3 regions of the Bradyrhizobium sp. HKCCYLS3013 genome follow, and region 3 is predicted to be linked to each of the others. Evidence: predicted binding sites of a transcription regulator. Region 3 holds the regulator's gene; each other region holds the start of a gene.
The links. The regulator HrcA, encoded in region 3, represses chaperone genes, less so after heat shock. The targets are predictions, from matches to a motif close to GTTAGCACTCNCNNNNNGNGAGTGCTAAC.

Region 1 (7,418 bases), on a different contig from region 3:
TCGAGGCCAACCCCTTCTTGAAGGGGCTGGAGCGCTTCGCGATCGGTCACTTCGCCACGCAGGGCGACGGCAACCACTTCGCTTATGTCGGTCATCTCAAATCGACCGGTCAGGCGGCGCTGGTGACGCATCACGGCTCGCGCGGCTTCGGTGCGCAGCTCTACAAGCGCGGCATGGCGGTGGCGAAGCGGCACACCGCGATCCACGCGCCGAAGGTCCCGGAGCACAGCGCCTGGATCAAGGCGTCGAGCGACGACGGCCGGGCGTATTGGGAGGCGTTGCAGGTGGCGCGGCTGTGGACCAGGGCCAACCACCACGCGATCCATGACCTCGCGGCGGCGAAGCTCGGCAACGCCGTCACGGACCGGTTCTGGAACGAGCACAACTTCGTTTTCCAGAAGGGCGACGGCCTGTTCTATCACGGCAAGGGGGCGACGCCGAACTGGTCCGGCTTCTCGGCCGATGATGACGGACGCACCATCGTGCCGCTCAACATGGCCGAGCCGGTGCTGATCCTGAAGCACCGGGACAACAAGGACGCGCTCGGCTTCGCGCCACATGGCGCCGGGCGCAATCTCGGGCGGAAGGCTTTTCTGCGCGAGAATCGTCCCGAGCTGCCTGATGGCATCGACGCGCGCTTCTATTGCGGCAAGCCCGATCTGTCGGAGCTGCCGCAGGCCTACAAGAACGCCGCGTCGGTGCGGGCGCAGATCGCACGCTACGGGCTCGGCGAGGTGATCGACGAGGTGATCCCTTACGGCTCGATCATGGCCGGCGACTGGGAAGCCGACGCGCCGTGGCGAAAGGGACGGTGAGAGCTACGATCAGGGAGAGGTCGCCCACGGGCGGCCTCTCGTTGACGAATGGGCAGGGGCTGGAGATCATCGGCAGCCGCGTGGCTTCCGGTTCATTTGGTGATTGCGCAGGCTCGGGCCTTCCCTCATCCTCAGGGTGTGAAGAGGGGGAAGACGCGATGACGAGCCTGGAGGTGGGCGCGACCGGGCCGAGGCGCGAGCCGTGGTGGGCGATCGTAGCGATCTTCATCGCGGGCTTCGTGGCTCTTTGCCTGCTGCTGGCTTCGCCGGTGCTGATCCGCACCTTTCTGTTTCAGCCGTTCAACATTCCTTCATCCTCGAACATTCCAACGCTTCTCGTCGGCGATATCTTCTTCGTGTCGAAATATCCCTATGGCTACAGCCGCTTCACTTGGCCGTTGTCATGGCCTTCGTCGCTGCCGCCGTCGGCGCGGATCTGGGGTGCGACGCCTGCGCGCGGCGATGTCGTCGCGTTCTTCCTGCCGAAAGACAATGCGACCGTCTATATCAAGCGCGTCGTCGGACTGCCCGGCGATCGCGTCCAGATGAAGGACGGAGTGCTCTACATCAACGATACGGCCGTCGCGCGCGAGCGGGTCGAGGATCTGACCGGAGAGGCGGCCTGCGGGGGCGATGCGACCGAGCGCGTCAAGCGCTGGCGCGAGACCTTGCCGAATGGCGTGAGCTACGAGACGCTGGATTGCGTCAGCAACGGCTTCTTCGACAACACCAATGTCTTCGTCGTGCCGCCCGGCCGGCTGTTCATGCTCGGCGACAACCGTGACAACTCGACCGACAGCCGCGTGCTGTCCCAGATCGGCTATGTGCCGATCGAGAACGTCATCGGCCGCGCCGCCATGATCTTCTTTTCGGCCGCCGGTGCCGGCAAAGGCAGGCCCGGCCGCATCCGCTTCGAGCGGATCGGGACGATGGTGAGGTAGGCCGGTCGCGGATGTCGTAGCCCGCACGAGCGAAGCGACGAGCGGCACTGCCGACTCTGGTTCTCGAGACCCCGGATATCGCTTCGCTCATGCGGGCTACGCTCTGAGCAAAGAAAAGGGCGCGGCTTTCGCCGCGCCCTTGGTATCTTCGCGAGGAGGCCGGACTTAGAAGTCCATGCCGCCCATGCCGCCGCCCGGAGGCATCGCGGGGCCGCCGGCGTTCTTCTTCGGCAGCTCGGCGACCATCGCCTCGGTGGTGATCAGCAGGCCGGCCACGGACGCTGCGTTCTGGATCGCGGCGCGCACGACCTTGGTCGGATCGATGATGCCCTTGGAGACCATGTTCACGTAGTCGCCCGACTGCGAGTCGAAGCCGTACGCATACTGCTCCTTCTCGAGGATCTTGCCGACGATGACCGAGCCGTCCTCGCCCGCGTTGATGGCGATCTGGCGGGCCGGGGCGGAGAGCGCCTTGCGGACGATCTCGATGCCGGTCTTCTGGTCCTCGTTCTTGGCGCGGACGCCCTTGAGCTGCTCGGAGGCACGGAGCAGGGCGACGCCGCCGCCCGGCAGGATGCCTTCCTCGACAGCCGCGCGGGTCGCATGCATCGCGTCATCCACGCGATCCTTGCGCTCCTTCACCTCGACCTCGGTCGCGCCGCCGACGCGGATCACCGCGACGCCGCCCGCGAGCTTGGCCAGACGCTCCTGCAGCTTCTCACGGTCGTAGTCCGAGGTGGTCTCCTCGATCTGCGCCTTGATCTGCTGAACGCGCGCCTCGATGTCGGCCTTCTTGCCGGCGCCGTTGACGATCGTGGTGTTCTCCTTGTCGATCATCACCTTCTTGGCGCGGCCGAGCATGGAGAGGTTGACGTTCTCGAGCTTGATGCCGAGGTCTTCCGAGATCGCCTGGCCGCCGGTCAGGATCGCGATGTCCTGCAGCATGGCCTTGCGGCGATCGCCGAAGCCCGGCGCCTTGACGGCAGCGACCTTCAGGCCGCCACGCAGACGGTTGACGACGAGCGTGGCCAGAGCCTCGCCCTCGACGTCCTCGGCGACGATGACCAGCGGCTTGCCGGTCTGCACCACGGCCTCGAGCAGCGGCAGCAGCTCGTTCAGCGACGACAGCTTCTTCTCGTTGATGAGAATGTAGGCGTCGTCCATCTCGACGCGCATCTTGTCGGCGTTGGTGACGAAGTAGGGCGAGATGTAGCCGCGATCGAACTGCATGCCCTCGACGACGTCGAGCTCGGTCTCGAGCGACTTGGCTTCCTCGACGGTGATGACACCCTCGTTGCCGACCTTCTTCATGGCGTCGGCGAGGAACTTGCCGATCTCGGAGTCGCCGTTGGCGGAGATGGTGCCGACCTGGGCGATCTCGTCGTTCGACGTGACCTTCTTGGAGTTCTTGACGAGATCGGCGACGACCGCCTCGACCGCGAGGTCGATGCCGCGCTTCAGATCCATCGGGTTCATGCCGGCGGCAACCGCCTTGGCGCCTTCGCGGACGATGGCCTGGGCCAGCACGGTCGCGGTGGTGGTGCCGTCGCCGGCCGCGTCAGCGGACTTCGAGGCGACTTCGCGCACCATCTGCGCGCCCATGTTCTCGAACTTGTCGTCGAGCTCGATCTCCTTGGCGACGGTGACGCCGTCCTTGGTGATGCGCGGCGCGCCGAACGACTTGTCGAGGACGACGTTGCGGCCCTTCGGACCGAGCGTGACCTTCACGGCATTGGCGAGAATGTCCACGCCGCGCAGCATGCGGTCGCGGGCTTCGACGCCGAACTTTACGTCTTTCGCTGACATATTGGGTTTCCCTGGTTTTGATCGAGATCCTCGTCCTGAGGAGCCCGCGCAGCGGGCGTCTCGAAGGACGAGATGAGGAGGTGGTTGGGGCCTCATCCTTCGAGACGCCGGCTCAAGCCGGCTCCTCAGGATGAGGGGCAACGGCGCTTAGGCGGCCTTCTTCTTGGCCGCGGTGTCGGTGAGCACGCCCATGATGTCGCTCTCCTTCATGATGAGCAGCTCCTGGCCGTCGATCTTGACCTCGGTGCCCGACCACTTGCCGAACAGCACGCGGTCACCGACCTGAACGTCGAGCGGGACGAGCTTGCCGCTCTCGTCGCGGGCGCCGGGGCCCACCGCGATCACTTCGCCCTGCGAGGGCTTTTCCTTGGCCGAGTCGGGGATGATGATGCCGCCAGCGGTCTTCTCTTCGGCGTCGATGCGCTTGACCACGACGCGGTCGTGAAGCGGACGGAAAGCCATACAGTCCTCCTAAGGTATTGAAGCGATTGTCAGTTTCTGGAGATTTGGCAGTCGGCGCCGGCGAGTGCCAGCACGCGGGCTGGATTTAGGGGAGAGTTTTATGCCGGGCAAGGCCTTGTAGCAGAAAAATTAGCAGTCGATCGCGGGCTCTGCCAAAGCGTTCCGACAGCGTTAACGGAGGCGGAACGAACCGCGAAACCCCGTATTAGCACCTGGGCTAAGTGGCTGCTAATGCAGCATTTTTCAACATGTCGTTAAACATTTAAGCTTGAGATGGGTTGAGGACATGCGTCACATTTCTAGGCAGTGAGCGCATCGTTGCCGGGTGGCTCCATCCCCGGTCGGCCACACGGACATGCGCTCCAGAAACGGAGGTTGGCATGGTGTCGAGGGTTGAGGTTTCCGAGGACTTTCGGAAACAGGTGCTGGGTTACGGGCTGACGACCGCGCAGATCCTGTATCGGATGCCGGACCATCGCTCGCTGCTGCAGACCTATGTCTGGCAGAACTACGACCTGTTTCCGAAATTCCCTGCGCTGCAGGACTTCCTGGCGTTCTGGGAGGAGAAGATCGAGGGCCCGCTGTACTCGGTCACCGTGGCGCATTCCAAGCTGATCAAGCCCGCCGAGCTGCGCGCCGTCGACGGCGTGTTCGTGCTGCATTGAGCTGACAACCCCGCCATCGGTGTCATTCCGGGCTCGTGCTGCGCACGCCCCGGAATGACGACCTTTGTTGGAGCTCTGCCGAGTCCCCCCAATTGTGATAGCCTCTGACCCGAGGACTCGCAGGGAGAGCGCCATGGCCAAGAAGAGCCGCAGCACCACATCATCATCACGCGCCGCCGCGAAGGCTGCGCCGCGTAAGGTCGCAAAGACAAGGCCGACGGCGAAGACTGCCGCCAAGACAGCCGCCAAGCCAGGCAGGGCGGCTGCACCGTCCGCGCGCAAGGCGCTCGTGAGCAAGGGGCGGCCAGCGCCGGCGCCGCGCCGGCGCAAGCAGAAGGTCGCGATCAGCCATCACCGCGAGGAGGATTTCAGGGCCGACGGCCTGCGCGCCTATGCGCATTATCGCGACCTCGGCATCGCCGACGCGACGCACGGCCTGGCGCGCGCGCATGTCATCCGCATGCTGCCACCGTGCAATCCGCAGGAAGTCTCCAAGCTGCACACCCATGCGATCGACTTCCAGATGGTCTATGTGCTCAAGGGCTGGGTGAAGAGCTACCTCGAAGGCGTCGGCGAGACGCTGATGAAGGAGGGCAGCTGCTGGACCCAGCCGCCGAAGATCCGCCACATGATCCTCGACTATTCCGACGACGTCGAGCTGCTCGAGGTGATCCTGCCGGCCGACTTCAAAACCGTCGAACTGTCGACGTAAAGCCGACAGAAATGGATGGAAACATCCGCGACGCGGTGGACGGCGGTCCCATCGCGCGTGTGTGTTGACATCCGGTCTCGCGTCATTGGGACGGATGGGCCGGCGACGAATCCGTCAGACGTGTTCGTCGCGGGCTTGCGTAAAGGCGTACCCGTCCCGTTGCCGCGCTTCGTCGTCCAGTTCGCTCCGACCATTGCGTGCGCGCCTCGCACGCGTGCATCGATGCAGCCTCGCATCGCCAACGCGGGCGCCGGCTCGGCTTCAGGTGCAGGCCATCGCGAGGACATCGACTGGCTGCGCGCCATTGCGGTGCTCTCCGTCGTCGCATTCCATTTCGAGGCGCCGGCGATCTTCGGTGGCTTCGTCGGCGTCGACATCTTCTTCGTCATCTCAGGATACCTGATCACCGGCATCATCGCGGCAGAGATGGCGCAGGGCCGCTTCTCGTTCGCACAATTCTACGAGCGGAGGGTGCGGCGGCTGCTGCCGGCGCTCTACGCCATGGTGGCGTTCGCGGCGCTCCCGGCGTCGCAGGACATGCTGGGCTCCGAGCGCGCCGAGTTCCTCCGTTCCGCGGCCGCCGTCGTCACCTTCACCTCGAACATCTTCTTCTGGCTGCAGTCCGGCTATTTTGACCACGCGGCGGTCGAGAAGCCGCTGCTGCATACCTGGTCGCTGGCGGTCGAAGAGCAGTTCTATCTGGTGCTGCCCGTGGTGGTCTGGGCCGTGCTGCGGCTGGCGCGCGGCCACAGGCTCGCGCTGCCGGTCACTCTCGCGCTGCTTGCCACAGGCTCGTTCGCGCTCGGCCTGATGCTGATGCGCGGCGGCGCGTCCGCGAGCGCGTTCTTCCTCAGCCCGCCGCGCGCCTGGGAATTCCTGCTCGGCAGCCTGGTCGCGATATCCGGCCTTCCCGCGCCGCGGCCGGGTCTCGTTCAGCGCGGCGCCCGCGCGCTGTCGCTGCTGCTGATGGCGGTGCCGATCCTGGCGCTGCGCCCCGGACCGGGCTTCCCCGGCGTCGACGCGCTGGCGCCATGCCTCGGCGCGGCGCTGTTCCTGTGGAGCGGCGCCGGCGTGGCCAATGTGCCGCGCAGCCCGCTGTCGCCGCTCGGCGTGGCGGCGTTCTTCGGCCGCATCTCCTATTCGCTGTATCTCTGGCACTGGCCGCTGTTCGCCTTCGCGCGCTTCGCCAAGCCCGGTCTCGCGCTCGACGGCTGGGAGCGGGCGGCCCTGTTCGTCCTCACGGTCGCGGTCGCCACGCTGTCCTGGCGCTTCATCGAGCAGCCGTTCCGCAACCGCCGGCTCGCGGCGACTCCGCGCGCCGCGTTCGGTCTTGCGGCGCTGGCGAGCCTGCTGCTGCTGGCCGGCAGCGGCGTCGGCCTGCTGCGCGCCGGCGCGGTGTCTGACAACGACCGCGCGGCGCAGCGGCTGGACGCCTACAATGCCTACGACATGAAGCCGGTCTATCGCTACGGCACCTGCTTCACGACACCGGACGGCCGGGTCGCCGAGGATTGTCTGCAGGCGGTGGCCGGCAAGACCAATGTGCTGCTGTGGGGCGACAGTTTTGCGGCCCACTACTATCACGGCCTCAGGGCCCAGCTCGATCCGGACACCGTCAACATCATGCAGGCGAGCCAGCCCACCTGCATGCCGACCTTCAGCGCGGAGACGCAGGGCGTCGCGGCCTGCCGCGCCCTGGCGAGCCAGATGCGCGACTATTTCGCGCAAGCGCGGCCCGACCTCGTGGTGATGTCGGCGGACTGGCTGGAGAACGCGCGCCCGCCGCGGTTCGCCGGCATGGTGCGCGACCTCAAGCAGACGCTGCAACGGCTGCAGGAGGCCGGCATTCCGGTGGTCCTGCTCGGTCCCTCCGTGCAGTTCCGCGCGCGGCTGCCGTCGATGCTGGCACGCGCCACCCTGCGCGGCGTGACGCCCGATCCCGCGGCATTCGTCCGCTCGGACATCTTTGCGCTGGATGCCGCGATGCAGGCTGCGCTGCCGAGTGGCGAGGGCTTTT
Region 2 (7,418 bases), on a different contig from region 3:
GGCGTTGAGATGATGTCGTGTTTCCGGTCGGCGTGATGGCCTTGCCATGTCATCGGCCGACTTGGGACGCAGGCGGCATTCACTGCCTTTGCATGAGGCTGGCCCGGACCGCGCAACGGAGCTACAAGCGGGCCAATAGCCGTTACATGCGAAGGATCCGGTGGCCATGGCCAATGCGCAGCTTCAATCCGTTCTCGATCACATCGATGCCGATTTCGACAACAGCCTGGAACGGCTGTTTGCGCTGATCCGCATCAAGTCGATCTCGGCCGATCCGGCCTTTGCTGACGATTGCAGGGTGGCGGCCGACCACCTCGCCAAGGATCTTGCGACGCTCGGCTTTGCGACCGAGGTGCGCCCGACCGCTGGCCATCCGGCCGTGGTCGGCAAGAGCAACGGTCATGGCGCCGCCAAGCCGCATGTCCTGTTCTATGGTCATTACGACGTGCAGCCGGTCGATCCGCTCGAATTGTGGCACCGGCCGCCGTTCGAGCCTGTGGTCGCCGATCACGCCGACGGCCGCAAGATCATCGTCGCGCGCGGCGCCGAGGACGACAAGGGCCAACTGATGACCTTCGTCGAGGCCTGTCGCGCCTGGAAGAAGGTGACGGGCGCGCTGCCGCTCGACATCACCATGCTGATCGAAGGCGAGGAGGAGGTCGGCTCCAAGAACTTCGTGCCGTTCCTCGAGGCCAACAAGGACGAGTTCAAGGCCGATTTCGCGCTGGTCTGCGACACCGGCATGTGGGACCCGAACACGCCGGCGATCACCACCTCGTTGCGCGGCCTGCTCTATGAGGAGATCAAGATCAAGGCCGCCAATCGCGACCTGCATTCCGGCGTGTTCGGCGGCGGCGCGCGCAATCCGATCCGCGTGCTGACCGAAGTGCTTGGCGGCCTGTTCGACGCCGACGGCCGCATCACCATTCCCGGCTTCTATGATGGCGTGAAGGACGTTCCGCCTGAGGTGCTGGAGCAGTGGAAGAAGCTGAACCTGACGCCCGAGAGCTTTCTCAAGCCGATCGGCCTGTCGATTCCCGCCGGCGAGAAGGATCGTCTGCTGATCGAGCAGATCTCGTCGCGACCGACCTGCGACATCAACGGCATCTGGGGCGGCTATATCGGCGAGGGCTCCAAGACCGTGATCCCGTCGCTGGCGCATGCGAAGGTCTCGTTCCGCCTCGTCGAGGGCCAGGACCCGCTGAAGATCCGCAAGGCGTTCCGCGACTACGTCTCGGCGCGCATTCCCGGCGACTGCTCGGTCGAGTTCGGCGATCATTCGGCGGGCGCTGCGATCGCGCTCGACTGGACCATGAAGCCGCTGGCGGCTGCCAAGCAGGCGCTGACCGAGGAGTGGGGCAAGGAGACCATCCTGATGGGCTCGGGCGCCTCGATCCCGATCGTCACCGATTTCAAGAAGACGCTCGGTCTCGATTCACTGCTGGTCGGCTTCGGCCTCGACGACGACAACATTCATTCGCCGAATGAGAAATACGACCTGAAGAGCTACCACAAGGGCATCCGCTCCTGGGCCCGCATCCTCGCCGCGCTCGCGGAGATGCCACGGTAGCCAGGCGCTCATCCGGGCTGCGATGCGCTGGTCGTTTGCACCAGGCGCAACTCACGCAGCGCTGGCGACCGAGCTCGCGGTCGGGTCGCTGCCGGCGATCTTGCGCAGCGCTGCGAGATTGGCCTCGGCGGAGGCCAGCCGCCAGCAGGATTTGCCGCTCGACTTCGCTTCATACAATGCGGCGTCCGCCGCGAACAGCAGGGCTTCCGGATCGGTGCCGTGCTCGGGCGCGACGGCGATGCCGATGCTGATGCCGATCTGGACATGCGCGCCGCCCGGCAAGGCCATCGGCGCGGTCATCACCTCGATGATGCGCTCGCCGAGCGCCAGCGCGTGGTCGACCGCAGGATCGCCGGCGAGCACGACGAACTCGTCGCCGCCGATCCGGGCGATGACGTCGTCGGAAGAGGCGGTCTGCCGCAGCATCCGGCCGACGATCTTCAGCAGCTCGTCGCCTGCGGCGTGACCGAAGGTGTCGTTGACCGGCTTGAAGCCATCGAGGTCGAGATACAGGACAGCAAGGCTGCGATCGCCGCTGGCGTCGAGCCTGCTCTGCAGCGCGTCGATCAGGCCGGCGCGATTGGACAGTCCCGTGAGCGGATCGAGCCGCGCCCGCTCGTCGCTCTCGCGTTTGGCCTGCATCACCGCCACCAGCATCCTGTTGAGCCGGAACGCCGCGCCGGTCATGGCGAGGAAGTAGACCGGCATCTGCAGATACATCGCGAACAACAGCGGCTCATGCGACGTCGCGACGCCGGGGATCACGGGGCCGATGCTGAACAGGATCATCGTGCCGACGAGGCGCGGCGCGCTGAAATTGCGAAAGCAGATGCCGCCGACCATGGCGGCCGATGAGATGCAGGTCAGTGACGCGGCCACCCAGTCGCCGGACGCGAGGCTGATGCCGACGCCAAAGCCGACGCTGGCGCTCCAGGCGACCGACAGCAGGATGTGGATGTCGGTCGGCGTCGCCAGCCGCTCGCGCGCGCGGCGGTAGGCGATCATCATCACGACCAGACGCGACAGGCAGACCGCGACTTCGAGCACGAACCAGGTGATGAAGAGCGGGCTCGGCGTGCGCAGCGCAAGCGCTCCTGCAACGGCGACGGTGTTGATGGCGCCCCCGGCGAACACCGACCAGCAGCCGTAGAGCTCGCCGGTCAATGCGCCGCGGATATCTGATGACACCGGATATCCCGGGTCGGCCAGCCAGCGCGTCACGCGCCAGCGTGGCAAACTGAACGACAAACCATCACCCCGCATTTCAATACCTCCGCGGGGTTGCAATAAGCGCGACGGCACTTAACAGGCATTTAGAGAGGTATCGGCGTCTCGCTGCATGCTTGATGCACGGTAAAAATTTACTCCACGTGGTATGCGCAGCTCACAGCGTACTGAAGTTGAATTCTCAGCCCGAAGTCCGCGCACGCGCACGTTCTTCGGCGACTGGCGCGACCTCCACCGTCGCATTGCCGAGCGCGCGGTCGCGCTCGAACACGAGGCGGACGCGCTGCCCGACCGGTGTGAGGCCGATCAGGTTGCGCACCTGCGTGGCGCTGCGCACCGGCATGTCGTTCGCCTTCACGATGATGTCGCCCTTGCGCAATCCAGCGCGTTCGGCCGGCGAGCCCACGGTGACGTCGGCGACGCGCGCGCCTTGAATGCGGCCGTCGGCCGGCGCGTCGAGGTCGAGCAGGGTCACGCCGATGCGTCCGCGATCAACCCGGCCGTTGGCGACGAGCTGCTCCATCACCCGCCGCGCCATGTTGATCGGGACGGCGAAGCCGATGCCGACATTGCCGCCGCCCGGCGAGATGATCGCGGTGTTGATGCCGACCAGCTCGCCGCGCAGATTGATCAGCGCGCCGCCGGAATTGCCGGGATTGATCGCCGCGTCGGTCTGGATGAAATCCTCGTAGCCCTGCTTGCCCAGGCCCGTGCGTCCGAGCGCGCTGACGAGGCCCGAGGTGACGGTCTGGCCGAGACCGAACGGGTTGCCGACGGCGATCACGAAGTCGCCGACCTCGAGCGCGTCACTGTCGCCAAGCGAGATCGCCTTGAGGTCGATGGGGTCCCTGATCTGCAGCAGCGCGATATCGGTGGCGGGATCGCGCCCGACCAGGCGGGCGGCGAATTTGCGGCCATCCTTGGTGCGGATCTGCGCCGTCGTGACGTGCTCGACGACGTGATTGGCCGTCATCACGTAGCCGCGCTGCGCATCGACGATGACGCCGGAGCCGGTGGCGCTGATCTGCTTCTCGACCTGCTTCGGCACGTCGAAAAACTCGCGAAACAGCGGGTCCTGATAGAGCGGATTGTCCTGGCGGACCTTGCCCTCGACCGAGATGTTGACGACGGCCGGCGTCACCTCCTTGACCAGCGGCGCGAGCGTCGGCACCCGGCCGAGCTTGAGATCGGGAATTTGGGCCAAGGCAGGCCCGGTCATCAGGCAAAGCAGGATGGCAGGCGCCAGGACGGCCCGGAGAGAAGGCGGAAGCTGCATCGTGATCCCCAACAAGCGCGATCAGGATTTTTTGGCGACGACAGAGCTGGGAAGGCGGCCGGCCCGGTTCAAGAGCCGGGCTGGCAATCGTTCCCCGAGAGTGCCAAAAAATTTGCGTGACCCTCTTGAACGAAAAGTTCGGCTTTCCTAGGTCGTTGCTCGCCCGGGGGCCTGATGGGACCCGAGGCTTATGACATCGCTGATCTGTAAAGGAGGATGTGCATGCATTTCCGTCCATTGCACGACCGCGTGCTCGTGCGCCGCATCGATGCCGAGGAGAAGACCAAGGGCGGCATCATCATTCCCGACACCGCGAAGGAGAAGCCGCAGGAGGGCGAGATCGTTGCCGCGGGTCCGGGGGCGCGGAACGAGCAGGGGCAGCAGGTCGCCCTCGGCGTCAAGCCGGGAGACCGCGTGTTGTTCGCGAAGTGGTCGGGCACCGAGGTCAAGATCGACGGCAAGGATCTCCTGATCATGAAGGAGAGCGACCTGCTCGGCATCATCGACGCGCCCGCCGCGGCGAAGAAGGCCGCCTGATCCCCAACTGACAGTCATCGAAGGAAAGGAGACGACGAACATGGCTGCCAAGGACGTGAAGTTTTCCACCGACGCGCGCGACCGCATGCTGCGCGGCGTCGACATCCTCGCCAATGCCGTGAAGGTCACGCTCGGCCCCAAGGGCCGCAATGTCGTGATCGAGAAATCGTTCGGCGCGCCGCGCATCACCAAGGACGGCGTCACGGTCGCCAAGGAGATCGAGCTGGAGGACAAGTTCGAGAACATGGGCGCGCAGATGGTGCGCGAGGTGGCCTCGAAGACCGCCGATCTCGCCGGCGACGGCACCACGACCGCCACCGTGCTCGCCCAGGCCATCGTGAAGGAGGGCGCCAAGTCGGTGGCCGCCGGCATGAACCCGATGGATCTCAAGCGCGGCATTGATCTCGCCGTCGACGCGATCGTCGCGGACCTCAAGGCGCACGCCAGGAAGATCACCAGCAACGACGAGATCGCCCAGGTCGGCACCATCTCGGCCAATGGCGACAATGAGATCGGGCGTTTCCTCGCCGAGGCCATGCAGAAGGTCGGCAACGAGGGCGTGATCACGGTCGAGGAGGCCAAGAGCCTCGATACCGAGCTGGAAGTGGTCGAGGGCATGCAGTTCGACCGCGGCTATGTCTCGCCGTACTTCGTCACCAACTCCGAGAAGATGCGGGTCGAGCTCGAGGATCCCTACATCCTGATCCACGAGAAGAAGCTGTCGGGCTTGCAGACCATGCTGCCGCTGCTCGAGGCCGTGGTGCAGTCGGGCAAGCCGCTGCTGATCGTGGCTGAAGACGTCGAGGGCGAGGCGCTGGCGACCCTGGTCGTCAACAAGCTGCGTGGCGGCCTGAAGATCGCGGCCGTCAAGGCGCCGGGCTTCGGCGATCGCCGCAAGGCCATGCTTGAGGACATCGCGATCCTCACCGGTGGCACGACGATCTCGGAGGATCTCGGCATCAAGCTGGAGAACGTGACCTTGTCGATGCTCGGCCGCGCCAAGAAGGTCGTGATCGACAAGGAGAACACCACGATCGTCGACGGCGCCGGCGCCAGGAAGGACATCGAGGCCCGCGCGCAGCAGATCAAGCTGCAGATCGAGGAGACCACCTCCGACTACGATCGCGAGAAGCTGCAGGAGCGGCTGGCCAAGCTCGCCGGCGGCGTCGCGGTGATCCGGGTCGGCGGCGCCACCGAGGTCGAGGTCAAGGAGCGCAAGGACCGCGTCGACGATGCGCTGCACGCCACCCGCGCCGCGGTGGAGGAGGGCATCCTGCCCGGCGGCGGCGTGGCGCTGCTGCGCGCCACCAAGGTGCTCGACGGCGTCAAGACCGCCAATGCCGACCAGAAGGCCGGCGTCGACATCGTCCGCCGCGCCATCCAGGTGCCGGTGCGGCAGATCGTGCAGAACGCCGGGGAGGACGGCTCGCTGGTGGTCGGCAAGCTCCTGGAGAAGGATGCCTATGGTTGGGGCTTCAACGCCGCGACCGGCGAGTACCAGGATCTGGTGCAGGCCGGCGTGATCGACCCGGCCAAGGTGGTCCGTACCGCGTTGCAGGACGCGGCCTCGGTCGCCTCGCTGCTGATCACCACCGAGGCGCTGGTGGCGGACAAGCCGAAGAAGGCCGACGCCACCGCGGCCGCGCCGTCGATGGACTTCTGATCCGATGCAGCCGGGGGCGGCTGGCCGCAGCCACCCCCGGCTCCCCGAAAGAAATATCGACAAACAACTGATCGCTGCCCCGTGAGGTCGTGGATCGGCCACAACGCGCAGCTATCAATCAGGCCAACGACCGCAATCCGTCCACAACCGGCCACAATTGCATTCGGTGAGCCGGCTGAGAACGGACCGACGGTCGACGGGAGGTGTGGTTGAGCGCTGTCGCGCCGCCCGGTCTCATCAGCAGCGCGAGCTCGCAGGCCCGATCATGCCAGCCTGGCAATACGATCATCCGCCGCCCAACCCGACCTCCGTCATGAGCATGGGCGATCCGCGTCGCTTGACACGGTTTCTGATCGAGAGCGAACAGCGCGTGGTGGCACACTGCCAGGCCGTGCTGTCGCGCGGTGACATCGATCAGCGCGAGCGCGACCGGCTGGTCAGCGTGCTCCGCGAGGCGACGATGCGGCTGCAGCGGCTGTCTGCCGTGGCCGCCTGACGGGTGTTGCGCCGCGAAAAGGCTACGACAAAAAATTCGATCTTCCCCTCTTGAAATGGATATCGGTTGTTCTAATTCGTCTGCTGCCGCTTCGGCGGCGCCGGGTGCCATCAGGGCCCGGTCGAAATCTGGGCGCTGACCGGTTGTCTGGTACTCAGAAGTCTCTTGTACCAAGTCTCTTGGTACTTAGACATCTCCGGGACTTTGAAGTCCGCATCGGCTCGGCGCTCCTTCGTATCCATCTTGCTCTCAGGAGGACTTGGCTATGAGGACCTACGACTTCTCTCCGCTGTGGCGTTCGACCATCGGTTTCGACCGTCTGTTCGATCTGCTCGACGAGACCCAGCGCGCGGTCGAGGACAACTATCCCCCGTACAACATCGAGCGGCTCGGCGACGACCGCTACCAGATTTCGCTGGCGCTGGCGGGGTTCGCGCCGGACGAGCTGTCGATCACCGCCGAGCACAACGTGCTCACGGTGGAAGGACGCAAGGGCGACAAGGAGACCCGCGAATACCTCTATCAGGGCATCTCGTCGCGGCCGTTCAAGCGGCAGTTCAATCTCGCCGACTATGTGCAGGTGACCAACGCGGCGTTCGACAACGGCCTGCTGCGGATCGAGCTCGTGCGCGAGATTCCCGAGGCGATG
Region 3 (7,418 bases):
GGTCGCGGCGACGGCCGATGCGCTGACCGCTGCCGGCGCCAATCTGCGCAACATCCAGCTGCTCGGCACCGGGCTGTGGGACAATCCGCGCGTCTATGCCAGCGCCAGCCTGCAGGGCGGCCTCTATGCCGCGCCGGATCCGTCCGGCTTCCGCGCTTTCGCCGGACGCTACCGGACGCGATTCGGCGGCGATCCCGTACGCACCGCGACCCTCGCCTATGATGCGGTGGCGCTCGTGGCCGCGCTGGCGCGCACCCAGGGCAACCAGCGTTTCGCGCCCGATGTCCTGACCAATGCCTCCGGCTTCGCCGGCATCGACGGCCTGTTCCGGTTCCGCAGCGACGGCACCAATGAGCGCGGGCTTGCCGTGATGCGTGTCGGTTCGGGGGGCGGACAGGCTGTCGCCGGCGCACCGAAGAGTTTCAGCGCGACTTAGATCGTCCAGCGCGGCTTGTTCGGCGGGTCAGAGCGGTCGCCGCGATGTCGCGCCTTATAGAAGGCTGCTTCCCCTCACCCTGAGGAGCCCGCCGAAGGCGCGCGTCTCGAAGGGCGAGGCCCCGGCACGGGCCTCATGGTTCGAGCGCCTGCGGCGCTCCTCACCACGAGGGTTAGCGCCGAAACCGCCGCTGCATCACGCGCAGCATCCTCATGCAAAGCTCAGGCGGCGAGGTCGGCGACGACCGCGTCGAGCACCGGAAAGCCGTCCTGGGTCACGCGCAGCCGCCCGTCCGGATCGACCGCGATGGCGCCCTCCTCGCGCAGCAGCGCGATGCGGCGCGGATCGAGCGCGCGGCCGGAGATCCTCGCGTAGCGCTGCGGGTCGATGCCCTCGGCCAGTCGCAGCCCCATCAGCAGGAATTCGTCGGCGCGCTCCTCGCGATTGAGCTCGTCGTCGGTCATCACACCGTGACCGTTGGACTCGACCCGCATCAGCCAAGCCTCGGGCCGCTTGTCGGTTGCGGTCGCGTGTCTGATGCCGGCGATGTCGAGACGGCCATGGGCGCCGGGACCGATGCCGGCATATTCCTGGCCACGCCAATAGAGCAGGTTGTGCCGGCACTCCGCGCCCGGGCGGGCATGATTGGAGATCTCGTAGGCCGGCAGTCCGTGACGGCCACAGATCTCCTGCGTGACGTCGTACAAGGTGCGCGCCAAGCCTTCATCCGGCGTCTTCAGCTTGCCCGCGGCATGCAGGCCGAAGAATGGCGTGCCTTCCTCGATGGTCAGTTGATACAGCGACAAATGCTCGGCTGCCTCGCCGATCGCGCGCGTCAGCTCCTCGGTCCACATCGCCGGCGTCTGGTCGGGCCGGGCGTAGATCAGATCGAATGAATAACGGTCGAACGCATGGCGCGCGATCGCGACTGCCTTCATCGCCTCTTCGGCGGTGTGCAGGCGTCCCAGCATTTTCAGCGAGGCATCGTCCATCGCCTGGACGCCGAGCGAGACGCGGTTGACGCCGGCAGTGCGGTAGCCGGCAAAGCGCGTCGCCTCGACGCTGGTCGGATTGGCTTCCAGCGACACCTCGACGTCAGCGGCGACATGCCAGTGCCGGCCGATCGCGTCGAGAATCGCGCCGACTGTCTGCGGCTGCATCAGCGACGGCGTGCCGCCGCCGAGAAAGATCGAGCTGACGGTGCGCGGCCCAATGCGGGCGGCGGTGGTCGCGATCTCCTGGGCGAAGGCGCGGGCGTAGCGCTCCTGGTCGATGGCCGCATGCCGGACATGGCTGTTGAAGTCGCAATACGGACATTTCGACAGGCAGAACGGCCAGTGCACATAGACGCCGAACGCTTCGCTGTCAGCGCTGGTCAAGGCAGATCTCCGCGAGCTTCACGAAGGCGCGCGCCCGGTGCGACAGGCCGAGGCCGAGCGGCGGCAGGCCGTGCTTCTCGATGCTGGTCATCTCGCCGAACGTGCGATCGTGCCCTTCTGGCAGGAACATCGGGTCGTAGCCGAAGCCGGCCGTGCCGCGCGGCGGCCAGACCAGCGTGCCGTCGACCCGCGCCTCGACCTCCTCGACATGGCCGTCCGGCCATGCCACGCACAGCGCCGAAACGAAATGAGCGCCGCGCTGGTCGGCACCCGCGGCGCCGCGCTCCTGCAGCAGGCGCTCGATCCGCGTCATCGCGCCGGTGAAATCCTTGTCCGGTCCGGCCCAGCGCGCCGAATAGATCCCCGGCGCACCGTCGAGGGCGTGAACCACGATGCCGGAATCGTCGGCAAAGGCCGGAAGCTGCGCGGCCTTGGCCGCGGCGACCGCCTTGATGCGGGCGTTGGCCTGGAAGGTCTCGCCGGTCTCGTCCGGCTCGCCCAGGCCGAGATCGCCGGCCGACACCGCCTCGACGCCATGGGGGGCGAGCAGCTCGCGCATCTCGGCAAGCTTGCCGGGATTGTGGGTCGCGATGACGATGCGACCGGTGAGCCTGCGGTGCGGACCGTTCACGCGACCGCCATCTTCTGCAGGTCGACCAGCCGCGCGACGCCCTTGCGGGCGAGCGCCATCAGCGCCAGGAACTCGGCCTCGGTGAACGGCGTCTTCTCCGCCGTGCCCTGCACCTCGATGATGCGGCCGTCGCCGGTCATGACGAAATTGGCATCGGTCTCCGCCTCGGAATCCTCAGCGTAGTCGAGATCGAGCACCGGCGTGCCGTTGTAGATACCGCAGGAGATCGCGGCGACGTTGGCGCGCAGCACCTCGGTCTTGATCATGTTGCGCGACTTCATCCACTTGATGCAGTCGGCCAGCGCGACCCAGGCGCCGGTGATCGACGCCGTGCGCGTGCCGCCATCGGCCTGCAGCACGTCGCAGTCCACCGTGATCTGGCGCTCGCCGAGCGCTTCCAGGTCGATCGCGGTGCGCAGCGAGCGGCCGATCAGGCGCTGGATCTCGACCGTGCGGCCGGTCTGCTTGCCGGCGGAGGCCTCGCGCCGGGTTCGCTCCAACGTGGCGCGTGGCAGCATGCCGTATTCGGCGGTGATCCAGCCGCGTCCCTGGCCCTTGAGCCAGGGCGGCAGCCGGTCCTCGAGCGTGGCGGTGACCAGCACATGGGTGTCGCCGAACTTCACCAGGCAGGAGCCCTCGGCGTATTTGACGACGCCGCGTTCCAGGCTCACGGCCCGCAGTTCATCCGGTGCACGGCGGCTCGGCCGCATGATTCTCTCCGTGAAAGAGGCGAAAGAGGGTGTTTGACGGCCTTGTAGGAGCCGCGACCGGCAGCGGCAAGGGTTTATCAAGGGCCCGTCGCTCCCGGAGCCCCCTCCTCATGACCGGCTTGCCACCGAGCCGCCGCATGGACACATTATAGGCAGCTGGGAGGAGTGCATCTGGTGGCCCACCACGATCCGATCAACCTGATGACACCGCCGGCCGGTCTGGCGCAGCTGAACGAGCGCTCGCGCGAGATCTTCCGGCAGATCGTCGAAAGCTATCTGGCGACCGGCGAGCCGGTCGGCTCGCGCAACATTTCGCGGCTGATCGCGGTTCCGCTGTCGCCGGCCTCTGTACGCAACGTCATGGCCGATCTCGAGCAGCTCGGCCTGATCTACGCGCCGCACACCTCGGCCGGCCGGCTGCCCACCGAAGCCGGCCTGCGCTTCTTCGTCGACGCCCTGATGCAGGTTGGCGACATGACGGAGGCCGAGCGGCAGTCGATCCAGAGCCAGCTCGCGGCCGTCGGCCGGGCGCAATCGGTCGAGGCGGCGCTGGATGAAGCGCTGACCCGGCTGTCGGGTCTGACCCGTGCCGCCGCCGTGGTTCTGACCGCCAAATCCAACACCCGGCTGAAGCACATCGAGTTCGTCAGGCTCGAGCCCGAGCGCGCGCTCGTCGTTCTGGTCGGCGAGGAAGGACAGGTCGAGAACCGGGTCCTGACCCTGCCGCCGGGCGTGCCGTCCTCGGCATTGACCGAGGCGTCCAATTTCCTCAACGCCCGGATCAGAGGGCGGACGCTGGCGGAAGCGCGGCTCGAACTCGAGACCGCGCTGGCGCACGACCGTGCCGAGCTCGACCAGCTGACGCAGAAGGTGATCGCCGCCGGCGTCGCGAGCTGGTCCGGCGGCGACAGCGACGAGCGGCAGCTCATCGTGCGCGGCCACGCCAACCTGCTCGAGGACCTGCATGCGCTCGAAGATCTCGAGCGTGTCCGGCGGCTGTTCGACGATCTCGAAACCAAGCGCGGCGTCGTCGATCTGCTCGGGCGCGCGGAGAGCGCGGAAGGTGTCCGCATCTTCATCGGCTCGGAGAACAAGCTGTTCTCGCTGTCGGGCTCGTCGACGATCGTGTCGCCCTATTCCGACGCCACGGGTCGCATCGTCGGCGTGCTCGGCGTCATCGGTCCGACCCGGCTCAACTATGCCCGGGTGATTCCGACGGTCGATTATGCCGCGCGCCTGGTCAGCCGGCTGCTGGGTGGCTGATGCGTGAGATGGTTAATCCGCGGACGGCGTCTCCGGCGGGCCGGTCAGGCTGCGCTTGATTTTCGACGCCCAAAGCACGATATCCCGCCCCATATCCCCAAACCCGTCAGCCGAACTTGCGAGTCTGTCCATGACCGATCCCGACCTGCATAAGAATGATCCGGAAAACCCGGCGCAGGCCAGCGAACCCGTCGTCTCCAAGCCCTACATCATGCCCGATGATCCCGAGGCCGGCTCGGCAGAGGCCCTTGCCAAGGAGGCGGCCGACGCGCGCGACAAGATGCTGCGCACGCTGGCGGAGATGGAGAATCTGCGCAAGCGGACCGCCCGCGAGGTCGCCGATGCGCGGATGTACGGCATCACCGGCTTCGCACGCGACGTGCTCGACATCGCCGACAATCTGCAGCGCGCGCTCGATGCAGTGCCGGCCGAGACGCGCGACAATGCCGATGCGGGCCTGAAGTCGCTGATCGAGGGCGTCGAGCTCACCGAGCGCTCGCTGCTCAACACGCTGGAGAAGAACGGCGTCAAGAAGTTCGATCCGACGGGACAGAAGTTCGACCCCAACTTCCAGCAGGCGATGTACGAAGTCCCGGATCCGTCGGTGCCGTCCGGCACGGTGGTGCAGGTCGTGCAGGCCGGCTACATGATCGGCGAGCGCGTGCTGCGCCCCGCCCTGGTCGGCGTGTCCAAGGGCGGCGCGAAGGCGGCGCCCGCGGCGAGCAACGATCAGTCGAACAGCGCCGCCTGACGGCGAGCACCGGCACGCGTTCTGCGGCCTGTTGTCGAACGAAGAAGAAGCCACGGGCCGCAAGCCCGTGGCTTCTTGTTTCCCGCAGCGAATTTGCAGCTCGTATTGCGGCAAGCAGTCGGCGTCCGGATGCCGAGCTGCTCAGCCTCTTGGCTGGATGCCGTCGCGCACGGCGCGGAAGCGCGGGAAGGCTGCCGACCACTGGTCGCGCGGCGCGCTGCCGATGATCCGCAACGTGTTCGGCCCGCCGAAGCGCAGCCACTGCACCACCGTCACCGGCGTATTGTCCTTGCCGCTGGTGGCGTCGATCCGGGTCTCATAGGCCGGCTGGCCGTCGATGCGGATCGGCTCGGACATCGTGATGCGCGCTTCGCGGACGCCCGGAATGGTGGTGGCCGCCTGTTGCGCCACACGCGCGCGGTCGCCCGCCTCCGGGGCCACGCCGGCCACCAGCCCGATCACCACGAAGGGCGCGGCCTCGAAGCCCTTGTCCTCCTCGCCATCCGCCAGGATCAGGGCGCCCGGCCCGAGCGTGCGGATGGTCTTGAACCCGGAGAGGTCGGTGACCTTGAACGGCATCATCGCGAGCTGCTCGTCGACCGGAACGTCCTTGCGGACGACGGCGGAGGCGAACATCTGGCGCACGGCATCGTCGGTGTAGATCCGGCTCGCGGTCTCCGGGATCTGCACGGCCACGTAGCCGGAGAAGCCGTTGCCGGGCAGGATCATCGAGTAGCGCCGCACCGGCGTGTTGCCATCGCGGCCGTTCTCGACGGTATAGTAGGCGGTGCCGGCGGCGGTCTCGATGCTCTCCGGCTTGACGCTGCCGGTCCCGGCGGGATTGGCGGTAAACGCGTTCTTCACCTCGCCATAGGCGGCGGCGGGCAGTTCGGTCAGCAGCACCTTCACGCTCTGGTCCTCGGTTTCGAAGCCGGAGAACGTCTTGGCCTTGGCGAGCCCGACCAGCGGCGCGAGCCCGATGCGGACGCCGGGCGGAAATACGGCGTCAGTGGCCAATGCGGGGTGCAGCAGCGAGATCAGCAGGGTGGCCGCGGTGAAGAGTCGAACGATCATCATCAAACATTGCCTCGTTGACCGGGGCCGCGCGCCGAGGCGGTCGGGGGTCCTCGCCAGCGTGGTCTTCGGCGGGCACGCTTTTAGCGGCTTTGCGCCCCCCGCAACAGGCCGGGCGCGCGGTTTTGATCGCCTGCGGCGGTCGGCGCGCTCCGGCGGGGCACATTTTGCCTCAAAAGGCGGATTCAGGATGGTGCAGCGCTAGCCGCGCTTCAGGATTTCGACGCCGTCGACGGTCTGTACCAGCACATAGGGCGCGAGCAGGGCCCTGAGCTCGGGGTCGGAACGCGCCCAATCGCCCCAGTCGCTGTTCTGATTGTCGATCAGGACGACGTCGGGCGGCTGCTTCCGGAAGTCGGCGATGATCCCGGCGCGTTCGCGTTCCACATAGGGCGCGAGCCGCTGCGCCGTCTGTGAATCGATGGTTCCGTCCTGTTGCGATCGGCGGACGATTTCCCGGACCCAGAACGCCTCCTGGCGCGAGATCCAGGTGCCACCGAGGGTCCGCACCATCGGGTGGCCGATGACCGCGGCCGCGCTGAGCACCAGCATGCTCGGTCGCGGCCCGAGTCGCGCCACCTGGGCTTCAATCTGCCGGACGTCGACGCTGCCATTGAACCAGAAGCAGGTCTGCACGAACAGCACGGCGCCGGCGAGAGCGGTGGCGACCTGCGGCCAGCGCCGCATGTCGCGGCGGGTGTCGATCGCCGACGCGGCGAGGCCGGCGGCGAGCAACGCCAGCGCGACCATGGGATAGGCGTGATAGCCCCAGCCCTTCTGCTGCACGACGAACGACACCAGGAATCCGAGCGATCCGGCCAGCGTGGTGAAAGACGCCGCGTCGCGCGCGTGCTGCCGGCGTTGGAGGAGGAGAATGGTGATCGCTGCGGCAAGCCACAGGCCCATCGGCAGGGTCACGAGGATGGTCGGCACCGGCGCCTTCAGGAGCAGATAGACGTCGCGGACCAGCGGGTAGATGAGCGTGAAATATTCGGGAAAGAACAGGTAGATACAGGCCGCGTTGAGCAGCACCAGCGCCGCGGCGATCCAGTTCTCCAGCGCGAACAGCACGCGCCAGTCGCGCGCCTGAGCGGCGGCGGCGAGAATGCAGAAGCCGGCGCTGAAGGCGAAATAGGGCTTGAAGCTCATCGTGAGGCCGGCGCTGAGCCCGGCG

Region 1: the regulator HrcA is predicted to act here: its motif matches at 4,068-4,096, upstream of groES (co-chaperone GroES).
Region 2: the regulator HrcA is predicted to act here: its motif matches at 4,153-4,181, upstream of groES (co-chaperone GroES).

Annotation. Positions count from the first base shown of each region.
Region 1 covers NZ_JBNPTK010000004.1:269,819-277,236, reverse strand. The annotation lists gene ACQR1F_RS10240 (RtcB family protein) at 1-815, shown strand, start outside; gene lepB (signal peptidase I) at 974-1,756, shown strand; gene groL (chaperonin GroEL) at 1,922-3,562, opposite strand; gene groES (co-chaperone GroES) at 3,710-4,024, opposite strand; gene ACQR1F_RS10220 (usg protein) at 4,405-4,689, shown strand; gene ACQR1F_RS10215 (cupin domain-containing protein) at 4,823-5,401, shown strand; gene ACQR1F_RS10210 (acyltransferase family protein) at 5,624-7,418, shown strand, end outside.
Region 2 covers NZ_JBNPTK010000010.1:49,061-56,478, reverse strand. The annotation lists gene ACQR1F_RS18815 (helicase HerA-like domain-containing protein) at 1-8, shown strand, start outside; gene ACQR1F_RS18810 (M20/M25/M40 family metallo-hydrolase) at 167-1,570, shown strand; gene ACQR1F_RS18805 (diguanylate cyclase domain-containing protein) at 1,622-2,833, opposite strand; gene ACQR1F_RS18800 (trypsin-like peptidase domain-containing protein) at 2,979-4,073, opposite strand; gene groES (co-chaperone GroES) at 4,296-4,610, shown strand; gene groL (chaperonin GroEL) at 4,651-6,273, shown strand; gene ACQR1F_RS18785 (hypothetical protein) at 6,539-6,769, shown strand; gene ACQR1F_RS18780 (Hsp20 family protein) at 7,035-7,418, shown strand, end outside.
Region 3 covers NZ_JBNPTK010000006.1:232,194-239,611, reverse strand. The annotation lists gene ACQR1F_RS13875 (penicillin-binding protein activator) at 1-436, shown strand, start outside; gene hemW (radical SAM family heme chaperone HemW) at 658-1,815, opposite strand; gene rdgB (RdgB/HAM1 family non-canonical purine NTP pyrophosphatase) at 1,802-2,446, opposite strand; gene rph (ribonuclease PH) at 2,443-3,156, opposite strand; gene hrcA (heat-inducible transcriptional repressor HrcA) at 3,331-4,419, shown strand; gene grpE (nucleotide exchange factor GrpE) at 4,550-5,170, shown strand; gene ACQR1F_RS13845 (hypothetical protein) at 5,312-6,247, opposite strand; gene ACQR1F_RS13840 (hypothetical protein) at 6,446-7,418, opposite strand, start outside.